One region of the Mesorhizobium sp. B2-5-13 genome, then DNA from elsewhere that is predicted to be linked to it. Evidence: riboswitches for the same ligand, from Rfam matches in the RefSeq annotation. Region 1 holds a riboswitch; the other holds the start of a gene.
What was found. A riboswitch is a leader RNA that binds a small molecule or an ion and turns the genes downstream of it on or off. The one in region 1 is predicted to bind thiamine pyrophosphate.
Positions count from the first base shown of each region.

Region 1 (7,266 bases):
GGCCATCCAGATCCTTCGGACTTTTGATCTCGCTGCGCGCCGCATTGAACACCAGCCGGCCTGTCTCGGACTGCACGACGGCATAGACACCCTTCAAGTCGGCCCCAGCGGTCCTCTGGGTGAACAGGCTGATGGTGCCGTTGATGCCGAAATCGGCGACGCGGTTGGCGACAAGCGTACCGGCACCGGTATCGCTATAGGGCAGGATGTCGACCTCGAGGCCCGCCTCGCGATAAAAGCCCTTGTCGCGGGCGACGAACAGCCCGATGTGGTTGGTGTTGACCGTCCAGTCGAGCGCGACGGTAACCTTCCGCGTTGCCGCGAAGGAGCGGCTCGATCCGGTGATCAGCGGTACGCTGCCGGCAAGGGTGAGCAGCAGAGCTTGCCTGCGCGTCAAGTCAGTCATGGTCATGTCCTTTGGATGGCTGGAGGTTGAGCAAAATATCGAGGATTTCGGCCTCGAGTGCCCCGGCCTGCCGTGTGGCGGTGCTGGTCGGATCACGCGGGCGCGGCAGTGGCACCTTGATTTCGCGCACGACATGGGCCGGCCGCGCCGACAGCACATAGATGCGGTCGGACAGGAACACGGCTTCGCGCACATCATGGGTGATCAGCATCGCCGTCCAGCGATGATGCCGCCACATCTGTTCGAGCCAGCGCTGCATGGCCGCCCGGGTCAGTGCATCGAGCGCGCCGAACGGCTCGTCGAGCAGCAACATGTCGCGTTCCTGCACGACAGTGCGCAGCAGCGCCGCGCGCTGGCGCATGCCGCCCGAAAGCTGCGCTGGAAAATGCCGCTCGAAGCCGGCAAGCCCGAACTCGGCAAACAGCGGCGCGACCCGCGTCCGCGCCTCCTTGCGGCTGACGCCTTGCACCTCGAGCCCCAGCGTCGTGTTGTCGAGGATGCGCCGCCACGGCATCAGCGCGTCGCGCTGCGGCATGAAGGCGAAATGCCTGCCGTGATCGTCGAGCGGCGCGCCGTCGAAGAACATCTCACCCTCGCCATGCTCGGCGCCGGTCAAAAGCTGGAACAGCGTCGACTTGCCGGCACCCGAAGGCCCAAGGATCGAGACGAATTCGCCGGCATCCACGCGCAGTGAAATGTCGGCGAGCACTTCGAGCCCGCCAAAGACCTTGCGCATATGCCGCAATTCGAGCCGGCTCATGCTTGCGGGCCTTTTCCGGCGGCTTGCCTGCCAGCGGCTTGTTCCCAGGGCATGGCCAGACGCTGCAGCAGCGCCGTCAGCCCGAACAGGACGAGGGTGACCGCGGCGCTGACGCCGACGGCGGCGAGCACCAGGTCGGGACGGAAATTGTTCTTGGCGTTGAGCATATAGATGCCCAGCCCTTTGGCCGCGCCCGCATATTCGGCGAAGATGGCGCCGACGACGGCGTAGGTGATGGAGATCCTGAGGCCCGCGAAGAAATACGGCAGCGCCGAAGGCAACCGTGCCAGCATGAAGACCCGCCAGCGCCCTGCTCCCATGGCGCGCAGCATCTGGCCAATCTCGACCTCGGTCGCCTCGTAGCCCTGTACGAGGGCCACCAGCATCGGGAAGAAGGTGACCAGCGCCACCAACATGATCTTGGGCGTCAGCCCGAAACCGAACCAAAGCACCACCAATGGCGCGATGGCGACCAGCGGCAAAGTCTGGCTGACGATAAACACGGGAAACAGTGCGCGCCGCAAAGGCTGGAAGAAGTCGACCAGCATCGACAGCGCAAAGGCGGCGCTGAGCGAACAGGCAAAACCGATCAGCGTGGCGCCGATGGTGGGAATGGCATTGTCGAGCAGCGCGTCACGATTGAGCATCGCCTGTTCGAAGACGCGCGAGGGCGCCGGCAGAACCGTCGGCTTGATGCCGGAATGGTTTGCGTAGAGTTCCCAAGCCACGAGCACCAGACCGATCGTTATCACGGCCGGCGCTGCCTGGGCGAAGAAGCCCGCGAGTTGACGCGGGTTGAATGACGATGAAACCACGAGAGGATAACCTTGACGGCGCGCGCGCTTCGGCGCGAGCGGTTCAGACGGCAGTGGGACTGTTGGCCGAAACCGTGACGTCGAGGGTTACGTGGCCGGCGCCTGGCCCGAAGCGGCAGAACGCTTCATCGAGCGCCGAGAAGATCGCGCCGGCATCGCCGCGCAGCTTGGTGCAGAAATTCTTGGAGCGATCGTAGACGCCGGACTGCTTCAGGAAATCGATGCAGCCATAGATCTCGTCCATGTGGTCGTCCGTGCCCATCACATAGAGCGAGAACTGCGCCGCCGCAGGCTGGCCAGTGGCGGGCGCGCCGCGCACTGCGGTGATGGCCGCTTGCTTGCGTGGTCCGAGTGGCCCGGCGGGTCCGCCGAACGTGTTGGAGCGGCAGATTGGATCGTCCGGCTCCCCTGGACAGCCACGCGAAATGGTGGCCGACAGCACGCAATGCTTGCCGCTGCCGGACGCAGCCACGAAAAGGTCGCGCAGCGCCGGGAACAACACCTCGGGGGGCCCGACCAGCAGGGTCGAGATGTCGTCGGTCTCGATCCTGAGCTTGTCGCGGTACGGATCGAGCGCGCCGAGCGCGCCCAGGATGACGCCGACAAAATCGTCGGCCATTGGATATAGGGAAACCTGTGCGCCTGAAAACATCGCCCGCCTCGCTCCGCTGGTATTACCCAGATCAGCTTCTAGGGTCTGTGGGCTTGCCGCCCCCGTCTCAGCCCCGACCGTACGGAGCACCCCTGTGGATGGCGGCGTTAAAGCACCATTCGATCGGTTGGGGAAGCTGTTTTTTCAGCAAGCTGCGCCAAAAGCATTGCGCCAGCGCAGACGCAACCGGGTGCCCCCGGCTCGGAAATTTGTCTGAAACCTTCGCAATGCCGAGGGGTTGTTCACCAGACGCAATCGCAGGAAAAGTGTGAAGCGGTTTCTGGCCGGACTTGCGTCAAAACAAAGAGATAGAGCGGTCAGTTGCTTCCGCGAAGCCCGTGAACCGCTCTGGCGATGAATTCATAGAAATGGAGACAAACCATGCTTATGAAAATCCTCGCGGCTGCGGCCTTCACTATTGCCCTTGCAACATGAATTCCAACGCGGACCAGAATTACCCGAACAATCCGCAGGGCGCGCAGACGGATGCCAATGGCAATGCGACGGCGCCGACCGTTAACGACAGCAACTGCGGGAAATAGTTTTCGCAGCATGGAAATCGCGGACTGACGTTCCGCGATTTCCATGCGCATCGATTCAGTGTCCGCCACGACCGCCCGGCGGCACCCCTCGCGCCGATTCGAACTGTCAACCCGCCGGACGGTGGTTAACAGCCGCTATCGATATGGTCTTGTGGCAACCAGCGGGAGCTTCTGCCCGCCGCCAAAAAAACTTATGAAACTGCCTTTTCGCGAACCGGCAGTTTCCAGCCTGGCCTGATGAAATGGCAGGTGTAGCCGTTGGGATATTTCTCCAGATAATCCTGGTGCTCGGGCTCGGCCTCCCAGAACGCACCGACCGGCGCGAGCTCGGTGACAACCTTGCCGGGCCACAGGCCGGAGGCATCGACATCGGCGATGGTGTCCTCCGCCACACGCTTCTGCTCCTCGCTGGTGTAGTAGATTGCCGAGCGATAGCTCATGCCGACATCGTTGCCCTGGCGGTTGCGCGTCGTCGGATCGTGGATCTGGAAGAAGAATTCCAGAAGCTGGCGGAAGCTGATTTTCGCCGGATCGAAGGTGATCTCGATGGCTTCGGCATGCGTGCCATGATTGCGATAGGTGGCGTTCGGCACGTCGCCGCCGCTGTAGCCGACACGGGTGGCGAGGACGCCCGGGAAGCGCCGGATCAGATCCTGCATGCCCCAGAAGCAGCCACCGGCAAGCACTGCACGTTCGCTCGAAGTCGCCATGTAACGTCTCCTCAAAGGCAATCCCAGGAAAAGTGTAGCCGCTTTCCCCGGGGAATTGCGCGACAACAAATATGGATATCCCCATAAATGGGCGTTGTCGCCCGGTTCGTCCAGTCAGACGAGCGGCCATTCGGTCATACCGGTGGAAGGCGCGCCCCAACGAACCGGCGCATGACACTGCCCGCCTTAGACGCGCGGATGCCGGGTCCGGCTGCTGGCGGCAACCGGCAGATATCGCGTACCAGGCGGAATGGCGGCAAAACTGATCGCTACCGGCGGCGCCTCGCGCGACCAGCTGAAAAGAACCGTCTTGACCGGGATGTTGTCCAACCATGCCCGCAACTGTGGCGGCACGCCATGACCCCGCCAAATCATCAGCATGCCATGGTCGCGCAACCGCTGCCTCGTGATCCAGGGTGCGAACCGCATATCGAGGTCGGTGAAGATCGACGGCTTGTCATAGGCATTGAGGCCCGCCAGCATGGCAAGATTGGTGTCGCCACCGACGATGTCGAGCTGGCCGGGCGCCGCCGCGTGCCAGATTGCCTCGGCCTCGTCCGAGATCGGCTGCGCCGGCCAGCAGACGGCGTCCATGCGCCCGCGCACATTGCAGTCCGTCCAGCGGATTGCCGCATAGCCGCCCGACATGGTGACGATGCAGATGAAGGCGCAGATCGCCAGCTTTCGCATCTCGACGGCGCCGAGCCGGTGACCGAGAAAGGCCAGAGCGACCACACCGGCAAGATTGTACATCGGCGCGCTCCAGGCCTCGCCGGTGCCGGTGAACAGCGAGGCCACCATGACCAGCGCCGCGGGCCCAAGCCCCATCCATATGAGATAGACGAGGGTGCCGCGCTCGACCGGCTCTTGCGGGGCTGGTGAGCGCCGCAAGAGCCCTGATAGCGCCAACACCAGGAGAAAGCCGGAGAACCCAGCGATCTGGACGCCGATATAGTAGAGCCGCGCACGGTGTTCGGTTACCCAAGCGTCGCGGTCGGCGAAATAGGTCAGCGGCAGGAAATCGATGCGGTAGAGTGCGATGGCCAGCGGCGCGGCGATCACGAGAAAAACGGCCAGGCCAAGCCATGGCCAGGGTGTCGCCAGCCGGCTGCGCGCGCGCGGCTCATACAGCAGCCAGAGAGCGCCGAAGGCGAGCAGCAGGCCGGTAGAGAACTTGGCGTAGAGCCCGACGCCGGACACCAGTCCGAGCGCCAGCCACCAGCCTGGCCCGTCGCCGCGGCCGGCGCGCCATAACAGCCAGCAGATCGCGGCCCAGAACGGCATCTGCGCATAGTCGTGATTGAATTGCGGCGTCGGCCAGCCGAAGAAATATATCGATGGCATCAAAAGCACGGCAGCCAGCGCGCGGCGTTGTCCGAGCATGTCGCGGGCCAGCAGATAGACCAGGACGAAGGTGGCCGAAATCGTCAGCTGAGCGAGCAGATATTGCGGCCAGCGGAACGATCCGGTCAGAAGATGGCTGATCTCGAGCAGCCAGCCGGGCAGTTGCGGATGCTTGTAGGTTAAAAGCACCCATTCGCGGCCCCACATGAAGCCTTCCACGACATCACCGGGCGGTGCGGGATTGACGAGTGTTGGCACCACCGTCCAGCACAGGGTCTGCGCCAGGCACAAAAGCGCCAGCAAACCCCAGGGGTGCCGAAGCAGGGCGGACCAGACCGACGCCGAGTCCAGCCCCGCGGCAGGCAGCCCTGCTGGCATCCAACGATCGATGGAGTCGTCAATTCCCGCCATGCGGCGCTTAGATCACATCGCCTGGTTTGCCGAACAGCCCCAACATCAAAGCTTACAAAAAAGTATACTTGCAGGTCATTGCAAGACCAAGATTGAGCGGGATCTACGGTCTCTTACTGCCGTCGCCGGGCAGAACAGCCCGCACACTGATCCCACTTGAACATCCCGGATACTCGATGCGTCACCAGCATGCCGTCATCCACCACCGCGCGCTCGACTTCTGGCTGGCGCGCGCGGCGGTCCTTGTCATCATCTGCCTGCAGCTTCTGGTCATCAACGATCTTTCGTTCGGCCCCCGCTGGCTGGCGCCGGCACTGGAGGCCGCCCTGCTCGTACCCCTGTCCGTAGCCACCGCCTGGACGCAGGTCGCCACCCAGAAAGCGGTCGAGGAGGAGCACTGGTATCTGGTTGGCCGGTTTCGCGTCATGATCCGCAGGACGGCCCTGGTGATGACCGGCCTCGTCAGCGTCATGAATTGCGGCTCGCTGGCGCTTCTGGTGCGTGCCTTGCTGGCCGGCCATGCCGGCTCCAGCGGCCAGACGCTGCTGGTCGACGCGCTCAACGTCTGGGTCACCAACATTATCGTCTTTGCCTTGTGGTTCTGGAGCACCGACCGGGGCGGGCCGCCGACCTGCGGCCTCGTCACACGCGCCCATGCCGATTTTCTGTTTCCGCAAATGACCCTGAGCGACCGCGAGATCCGCGACTGGCTGCCGGGCTTCGTCGACTATTTCTTCCTCGCCTTCACCAATGCGACGGCGTTTTCGCCAACCGACACATTGCCGCTCTCCCAACGCGCCAAGCTGCTGATGATGGCCGAGGCGATGATCTCGCTGCTGACGATCGCGCTTGTCGCGGCCCGCGCGGTCAATATCCTGGCCTAAGGCACGTCCCCCAAGCCTGCCGGGCACCGGGAGAACGGCAGGCATGAAGATGAAGACCTGAGCGCGCGTCGCCTCGATCCATTCAAACGCGCCTTGGGCAGGAGCCACAAACGCAAAAAGCCCGCCTTGGCGCGAGCCAAGGCGGGCTTTGGCTCGACCGAGCCGCGGATTCTCGATGCCAGGCAGAGGCCCGGGTCATTCCTCCCCCGCTGGCCTGAACTTCCGCACGATCACCTCGAACAATATATCCGAGAGCGTGTCCAGTTGGTTGATGGCGACATCGATGTCCTTGGGCAGTACCGAAAGCACGATCTTGAGATACTGGTCCGGCTTGTCGGCTCGCACCTCGGCCAGGACACCGGCGCCATGGATGCGAAAATCAGCGCGCACGGCGGCGAGAAAATCGTCGCCCAGTGACTTCTTGGTGCGTTTCGGGCGGGGCGTCTTCGCGGCTGCCGGGCTGGCGGCGGGCTTGCGCTTTGCCGACCTTGCCTTTGCGCGCGACGGCCCGGTTTCGTCAGTCATGGATCTGCGCCACGGCATTGGTATCACCGGCGGCAGCCTCCGGCAGCGCCTGCTTGGCCCGCCTGGCCGGCTTTTTCGAGCGGGCGGATTTCTTCCTGGCCCGCTTGGCACCCTTCTGCCTTGCCGTGCTGGCCGGTTTTGCCGCGCTTGCAGGTTTTGCAGCATTGGCTCGCGCCTTGAGCCTGGCCATGACAAGACCGACAGCGCGGCTGTCGAT
Region 1 is NZ_VFUI01000024.1:57,619-64,884, reverse strand. It holds gene FJ434_RS26120 (ABC transporter substrate-binding protein) at 1-406, opposite strand, end outside; gene FJ434_RS26115 (ABC transporter ATP-binding protein) at 399-1,166, opposite strand; gene FJ434_RS26110 (ABC transporter permease) at 1,163-1,981, opposite strand; gene FJ434_RS26105 (YkoF family thiamine/hydroxymethylpyrimidine-binding protein) at 2,025-2,633, opposite strand; TPP riboswitch at 2,624-2,737, opposite strand; gene FJ434_RS29925 (hypothetical protein) at 2,951-3,226, opposite strand; gene msrA (peptide-methionine (S)-S-oxide reductase MsrA) at 3,367-3,885, opposite strand; gene FJ434_RS26090 (glycosyltransferase family 39 protein) at 4,072-5,607, opposite strand; gene FJ434_RS26085 (hypothetical protein) at 5,817-6,524, shown strand; gene FJ434_RS26080 (hypothetical protein) at 6,720-7,049, opposite strand; gene FJ434_RS26075 (hypothetical protein) at 7,042-7,266, opposite strand, start outside.

Region 2 (7,266 bases), on a different contig from region 1:
GATCGTCTTCTGGAACGAGGCCGGATCGCGCTCGTAATAGGCCGGATCGGCGATGTTGTTTTCCAGCCGCGAGATCGATGCGGTCACCGCCTCGATCTTCTTGGGTAGGGACTCCAACGCGAACTTCTGCTTGAACGACAGTTTCTTCGCCGGCCCTTTCGGCGCCGCCGGCTCGCTCCTGCCCGACGTGGGCACATCGCCGGCTTCCGCCTTGGGACGCGCTTTTCGGTCGTCCAGCCTGGTGCCGCCGCGTTGCGCCAGCATGTCGGAATAGCCGCCGGCATATTCGACCCAGCGGCCGCCGCCGTCCGGCGCGATGATGCTGGTGACGGTACGGTCGAGGAAATCACGGTCGTGGCTGACCAGGATGACGGTGCCGGCAAAACCGGCAACCAGTTCCTGCAGCAGTTCCAGTGTCTCCATGTCGAGATCGTTGGTCGGCTCATCGAGCACCAGAAGGTTCGCCGGCCGTGCCAGCACGCGCGCCAGGATCAGCCGCGCCCGCTCGCCACCGGAAAGCTCACGCACAGGGGTGCGGGCCTGTTCCGGCTTGAACAGGAAATCCTTCATGTAGGAGACGACATGGCGCTGCTCGCCATTGATGACGAGATTTTCGCCGCGCCCGTCGGTCAGATATTGCGCCAGCGTCTCCTGCGGATCGACCGCCTCGCGCTTCTGGTCAAGCGTGGCGATTTCCAGATTGGTTCCGAGCCGTACCGAACCGGCATCCGGCGCCAATTCGCCGGTCAGCATCTTCAGAAGTGTCGTCTTGCCGGCGCCGTTCGGCCCGACAAGACCGACGCGGTCGCCGCGCTGGATGCGGGTCGAGAACCCCTTGACCACGGTGAGATCACCAAAGCTCTTCTCGATGTTCTTGGCTTCGATCACCAGCTTGCCGGATTCGGCGGCGTCGCTTGCCACCATGGTCGCGGACCCTTCGGCGCCGCGATGGCCGCGAAAGCGCTGGCGCATGGTCTGCAGTTCGCCCAATCGGCGCATGTTGCGCTTGCGCCGCGCCGTCACGCCATAGCGCAGCCAGTGCTCCTCGCGCACGATCTGGCGGCCGAGCTTGTGCTGCTCGCGCTCTTCCTCTTCCAGCACCAGGTCGCGCCATTCCTCGAAATGGCCAAAGCCCTTGTCCAGCCTGCGGGTCTGGCCACGGTCGAGCCAGACGGTGGCGCGCGACACGCGTTCGAGGAAGCGGCGGTCATGCGAAATGACGATGAGCGCCGAGGAAGTCCGGACGAGCTCTTCTTCCAGCCATTCGATGACCGACAGATCAAGATGGTTAGTCGGCTCATCAAGAAGCAGAATGTCGGGCTCCGGCGCCATGACGCGGGCAAGGGCGGCGCGCCTGGCCTCGCCGCCGGACAGGTCTCCTGGCCGTTCCTCGCCCGACAGGCCGAGATGCTCCATCAGATAGCTGGCGCGGTAGGGATCGTCGGCTGGCCCGAGCCCCCCTTCGACATAGGCCCGCACATTGGCGAAGCCGTCCATGTCTGGCATTTGCGGCAGATAGCGCACTGTCGCGGAAGGCTGGCGGAACACCTCGCCGTCCTGCGGCTCGACCAGGCCGGCGGCGATTTTGAGCAGCGTCGACTTGCCGGACCCGTTGCGGCCGACCAGCGCGATCTTGTCGCCGGCCGAAGCGGTCAAGGCGGCGCCGTCGAGCAGCGGTGTGCCGCCAAAAGTCAGTTTTATCCCGTCGAGATTGAGAAGAGGCGGGGCCATGTCAGCTTTCAGGCAAAGGATAGGGATGGGCGAGCAGCAGGGCTCGGCCATGGCGAAGCGCGATATCGAGGCGGCCCTTGACCTCGTTGGAAACGGTCAACGATGAACCGAAAGCCACCTCGACCTTGTCGAGCGGCCATTTGGCGCCGGTGACGGTCAGGCCGGAGAGTTCGGAGAAGCCAAGGATCGAAAACAGCGTGCCGTCGGCATAATCGAAGCCGGCCCTGCCGAGCAGCAAGGGGACAGCCTCCTGGGCACCGCTGGTCAGAAGCACATCCGTTCCGGCTTCGGCCAACCGCAGACCAAGCGCCAGGTGCAGGAAGGCGTGGTCGGCGCGCTTGCCGCCGAAGGCGCCCGCCAGCACAAGGCGCGTCGCCCCGCGTTCAAGGGCTGCCGCGATCGCCAGTTCGCCGTCGGTCTTGTCCTTTTCCGCCGGGAAGGTTTGCCGCGGCACCGCGGCCAGGTGGGCGGGCAGATGGGGCGGCACGGAATCGAAATCGCCGACCCACAGTTCCGGAACAAGGGCCAGCATCCGCGCGTGGCCGATGCCGGCGTCGGCGGCGATGACGCGCGAGCCTTCGACCTGGCGGTCAAGCCGGGGCGTGCGGATGAGATCGCCGCCAAGCAGGATGGTGAATGTGCTCATATCCCGTCGCCCTTACCAGCCCGGCACGGGAAACGGAAGGCGGCAAACTCCCACTTGCGTGTCCCGTCGGCCGGGCTTATGTGTCGAAACGCTCTAACGGGGTGCCGGACGCGACTTTCGCGGGCCGGCTGAGAGGCAGTCTCGCCAACCCGCTGAACCTGATCCGGTTTGTACCGGCGGAGGGATTAGACGTTTCGGACAATCCGACGCCTCAATTCCTTTCAACGCAAACGAAGGAGGCGCCGATGCGCACGCTTTTATATTCCCTCATCGCGGCCACTGTAGTGACCCTGTCCGGACCAGCTTTGGCCAAGGACAAGCTCACCGTCTACACCTATGAGAGCTTCACCGCCGACTGGGGTCCAGGCCCGGTGGTGAAGAAGGAATTCGAGGCCGAATGTGGCTGCGATGTCGAATTCGTCTCGGTCGCCGATGGCGTGGCGCTGCTCAACCGCGTCAAGCTGGAAGGCGCTTCGACCAAGGCCGATATCGTGCTCGGCCTCGACACCAATCTCACCGCCGATGCCAAGGCGTCGGGCCTGTTCGCGCCGCACGGCGCGGTGAGCGATGTCAATGTGCCGGGCGGCTGGAGCGACGATACTTTCGTCCCCTTCGACTACGGATATTTCGCTGTCGTCTACGATACCGAAAAGCTGAAGACGCCGCCGAAAAGCCTGAGGGACCTGGTCGAGGGCAGTGCCAATGACAAGATCGTCATACAGGACCCGCGCACGTCGACGCCCGGTCTCGGCCTGCTGTTGTGGGTGAAGTCGGTCTATGGCGACAAGGCGCCGGAAGCCTGGGCCAAGCTCAAGGCCAAGGTGCTGACGGTGACGCCGGGCTGGAGCGAGGCCTATGGCCTGTTCACCAAGGGCGAGGCGCCGATGGTGCTGTCCTACACCACCTCGCCGGCCTACCACATGGTCGCCGAGAACACCGAGCGCTACCAGGCGGCATCCTTCGAAGAGGGCGAGTACCTGCAGATCGAAGTCGCCGGCATCACCACGACAGGCGCCAAGAACCCGCTGGCGGCCAAGTTCATGGCTTTCATGACCGGGCCGAAATTCCAGGACGCCATCCCGGAGACCAACTGGATGTTCCCAGCCGGCAAGACCGGCAAGCCGCTCAACCCTGCCTTCGACAAACTGGTCAAGCCGACCAAGACCTTGCTGTTCAGCCCGGAGGAAGTCGCGGCCAACCGCAAGGCCTGGGTGGACGAATGGCTGGCGGTGATGAGCAAGTAGATTTTGTGGGCGAGTCTCGTAAGATGACCGCCAAGGAACACAATGTTTCCCAAGTCGATCGTTGGTTCTCAGTGCAAACCCGCTCTGACCCCCGCATCACAGCCGGCATTGTCGCGCTTGCCGCAACCTCGCTGCTGATCGGCGGCGCTTTTGCCGGGCTGCTCGCCGAAGGCGCCTACGATTTTTCCGGCGCCTGGGCCGCCTTCGATCCTTACCTCTTCCGTGTCGTGCGCTTCACGCTCTGGCAGGCGGCCCTGTCGACGCTGCTCTCGGTCGGGCCTGCCCTGTTGGTGGCGCGGGCGCTGTCGCGGCATCCACGTTTCCCCGGCCGCGCCTTCATCCTGCAGCTCTTCGCCGTGCCGCTGGCTCTGCCGGCGATCGTCGCGGCGCTCGGCATACTGGCGCTCTACGGCCGAGCCGGTTATTTCGCCGGTCTGTCCAACTGGGTCGGCGGCCAGGGTTGGCCGGGCATCTACGGCCTCTCCGGCATTCTCGTTGCCCATGTCTTCTTCAACCTGCCATTGGCTACCCGCCTTCTCCTGGAGGCGCTGCAAACCATCCCCTCAGACCAGTGGCGGCTGGCGAGCCAGCTCGGCATGGGAGCGCGACCGGCGTTGCGGCTGATCGAATGGCCGACGCTGCGGGCCGCCTTGCCTGGTGCCGCCGGACTTGTCTTCATGCTCTGCATCACATCCTTCACCATCGTGCTGACGCTCGGCGGCGGACCGGCCGCGACGACGCTGGAGGTCGGCATCTATCAGGCATTGCGCTTCGATTTCGATCCCGCGCGGGCTGTCGCGCTGACATTGTTGCAGATCGCGCTGACCTTTGTCGTGGTGCTGGCGTTGGCCCGGCTTGGCGCCAACGTGGCCGGCGACGCCAACCTGTCGGTCGCGCCGCGCCGCTATCTCTTGGTCAACAGGACTGAGGCCGTGCTGAATGCCCTGCTCATCGGGCTGGCGCTGCTGTTCGTCGTGGGACCCATGGCGGCAACCGTAGCGGCCGGATTGGGCGCCGATCTCGGCCGGCTGGCCGGTGAGGCCACTGTCCGGCAAGCGACACTGACCAGTGCCGTGCTCGCGTTCCTGTCGGCGTTGCTTTCGGTGATGCTGTCGCTGGCTCTCACAATGGCGCGGAGGGCGCTGGCATTGAACCGCCGCTCCGGCTCAAGGACACTGCTCGAACATGCCACCGATACCGGCGCCGGGTTTGTGCTGGTCGTGCCGCCGATCGTCATCGGCGCCGGCTGGTTCCTTCTGTTGCGCCATCTCGGCGATGTCTTTGCTGTCGCCCCGCTCATGGTCGTCACCGTCAACGCCGTCATGGCGATGCCTTTCGCGCTGCGCGCCGTCCGTCCCGCCTATGATGCGGCAAGCGAGCGTCACGAGCGGCTCTGCGCGCAGCTCGGAATTTCCGGCTGGTCAAGGCTGTGGCTGGTCGACTGGCCGTCGCTTCGGCGGCCGCTCGCCACCGCCTTTGCCTTCGCCATGGCGCTGTCGCTTGGCGATCTCGGCGTGATCGCCCTGTTCGGCAGTGATTCCGTGCAGACCTTGCCCTACCTTCTCCTGGCGCGCATGGGCAGCTACCGCACGCAGGACGCCGCCGGCCTGGCGTTGTTGCTGGGCCTTGTCTGCCTGGCGCTGGTGCTGGCAGCGGATCGGCTGGGAAAGGGGATGGCCCGCGATGTCTGACGGGGCGGCTGACGGCAAAGGGGTTCCGGTGCGGCTGGACAAGGTCTCGTTCAGTTATGGCGAGGCGTTGTTCGCCTTCGATGTCGGATTCACCGCGACGCAGATCACCGCCATCATGGGGCCGAGCGGTTCGGGAAAGTCGACGCTGCTCAATCTGGTGGCCGGGTTCGAGACGCCGAGATCCGGCCGCGTACTGATCGGCGGGGCCGACATAGGTGCCGAGCCGCCGGCCATGCGGCCGGTGTCGATGGTATTCCAGGAAAACAATCTTTTCGCCCATCTTTCTGTCCAGCAAAATGTCGGGCTCGGCCGTTCGCCATCGTTACGGTTGACGGATACAGACCACGCCGATATCGCGGGCGCCCTTGCACGCACCGGCCTTGCCGACAAGGAGAAGCGGCTGCCGCGCGAGCTTTCGGGCGGCGAGCGTCAGCGCGTCGCCCTGGCCCGCGTGCTGGTGCGTGACCGCCCGGTGCTGCTGCTCGACGAACCCTTCGCCTCGCTTGGGCCCGCCTTGCGCGACGACATGCTCGACCTGGTTGCCAGCCTCCATGCCGAGCGTGGCATGACGGTGCTGTTCGTCACGCACCAGCCGCAGGATGCCCGCCGCATCGCGCAGAAAGTGGTGTTTCTGGACAATGGCACCATCGCTGCCTCAGGCACCTCGGAGGATTTCTTTGCAGGGGCTGGGCCGGAGGCGTTCCGGCGCTATATCGGTGCCGGTGCCGGGGATGCGTTATCACGAGATATTGCCCGGAAGCGGACATAATTTACGCTCAAACCGGCTTGAGGCGATGTGGCGCTTGCTTGCCATGACTGGAGTAGTGTGGCTAGGTCCGCTCGATACCGGTCCGGCACAGGCCGTGATTTGCCTACAGCATCTGCTGCCCGCCCCGAGGGGCGCGTGACGGACGCTGTAGCAGTTTGTTTTGCGCATGCCGTGGTCATGCGCAAGGACCTGAAAGGAAGCCATTCTGGCGATCAGCGCTGACAGGCTACGAATGAATCCGCTGGCGCGGTTCCTGGCGCTGGCTGGCTTTGCCGTGGCGCTGGCAAGCTGCCAGATGTTCACGCCTCCCGAGGTCCAGGAATCCGGCTTCCAGCCATCCGACAAGCCGATCACAGTGGACAATGTCGCCGCCAACAACAAGCTTGCCGAACTCGCCAAGGCGCAGCATCCGCGCATCCTTGCAACGTATGGCGGCGAATATTCCGATCCCAAGCTCGAGCGCATGGTCGCCAAGGTGGTCGGCAATTTGACCGTGGTATCGGCCAACCCGACCCAGACCTATCGCATCACCATCCTCAATTCGCCCAACGTCAACGCCTTCGCGCTGCCGGGCGGATATCTCTACATCACGCGCGGCCTCTTGGCGCTGGCCAATGATTCGTCCGAGCTCGCCGCCGTCATCGCGCATGAAATGGGCCACGTCACCGCCAATCACGGCCTGCAGCGCCAGCAGCTGGAGGCCGAGGAAGGCCTGGCGACCAAGGTCGTTTCCGATGTGCTCGGCGACAGCCCGACCGCCAAGGCAGCACTGATTCGCGGCAAGCTCAGGCTGGCGCAGTTCTCGCGCAACCAGGAACTGGAGGCGGACGCCATCGGCATCAAGTCGATCGGCGAAGCCGGCTACGATCCCTATGCCGCCGGCCGCTTCCTGCAGTCGATGTCGGCCTACACCGATTTCCGTTCGATCAGCGGTGCCACGGACGCCAGCCTCGATTTTCTGGCCACCCACCCCAACACGCCGCAACGCATCGATCTGGCACAGCGCCACGCCCGCCAGTTCGGCGCGCCCGGTTTCGGCACGCGCGACCGCGATTCCTTCCTCGCCGGCGTAGACGGCCTGCTTTATGGCGATACGCCGGAAGAAGGCTATGTGCGCGGCGAAACCTTCCTGCATCCGGGCCTCGGCGTGTCGTTCACCGTGCCGGACGGTTTCATCATCGACAA
Region 2 is NZ_VFUI01000023.1:30,454-37,719, forward strand. It holds gene FJ434_RS25545 (ABC-F family ATP-binding cassette domain-containing protein) at 1-1,731, opposite strand, end outside; gene FJ434_RS25550 (thiamine diphosphokinase) at 1,733-2,377, opposite strand; TPP riboswitch at 2,465-2,579, shown strand; gene thiB (thiamine ABC transporter substrate binding subunit) at 2,623-3,621, shown strand; gene thiP (thiamine/thiamine pyrophosphate ABC transporter permease) at 3,645-5,312, shown strand; gene thiQ (thiamine ABC transporter ATP-binding protein) at 5,305-6,081, shown strand; gene FJ434_RS25570 (M48 family metalloprotease) at 6,314-7,266, shown strand, end outside.
Region 2: it holds a riboswitch for thiamine pyrophosphate, as region 1 does, so the genes downstream of both, thiB (thiamine ABC transporter substrate binding subunit) here and FJ434_RS26105 (YkoF family thiamine/hydroxymethylpyrimidine-binding protein) in region 1, are expected to answer to the same signal.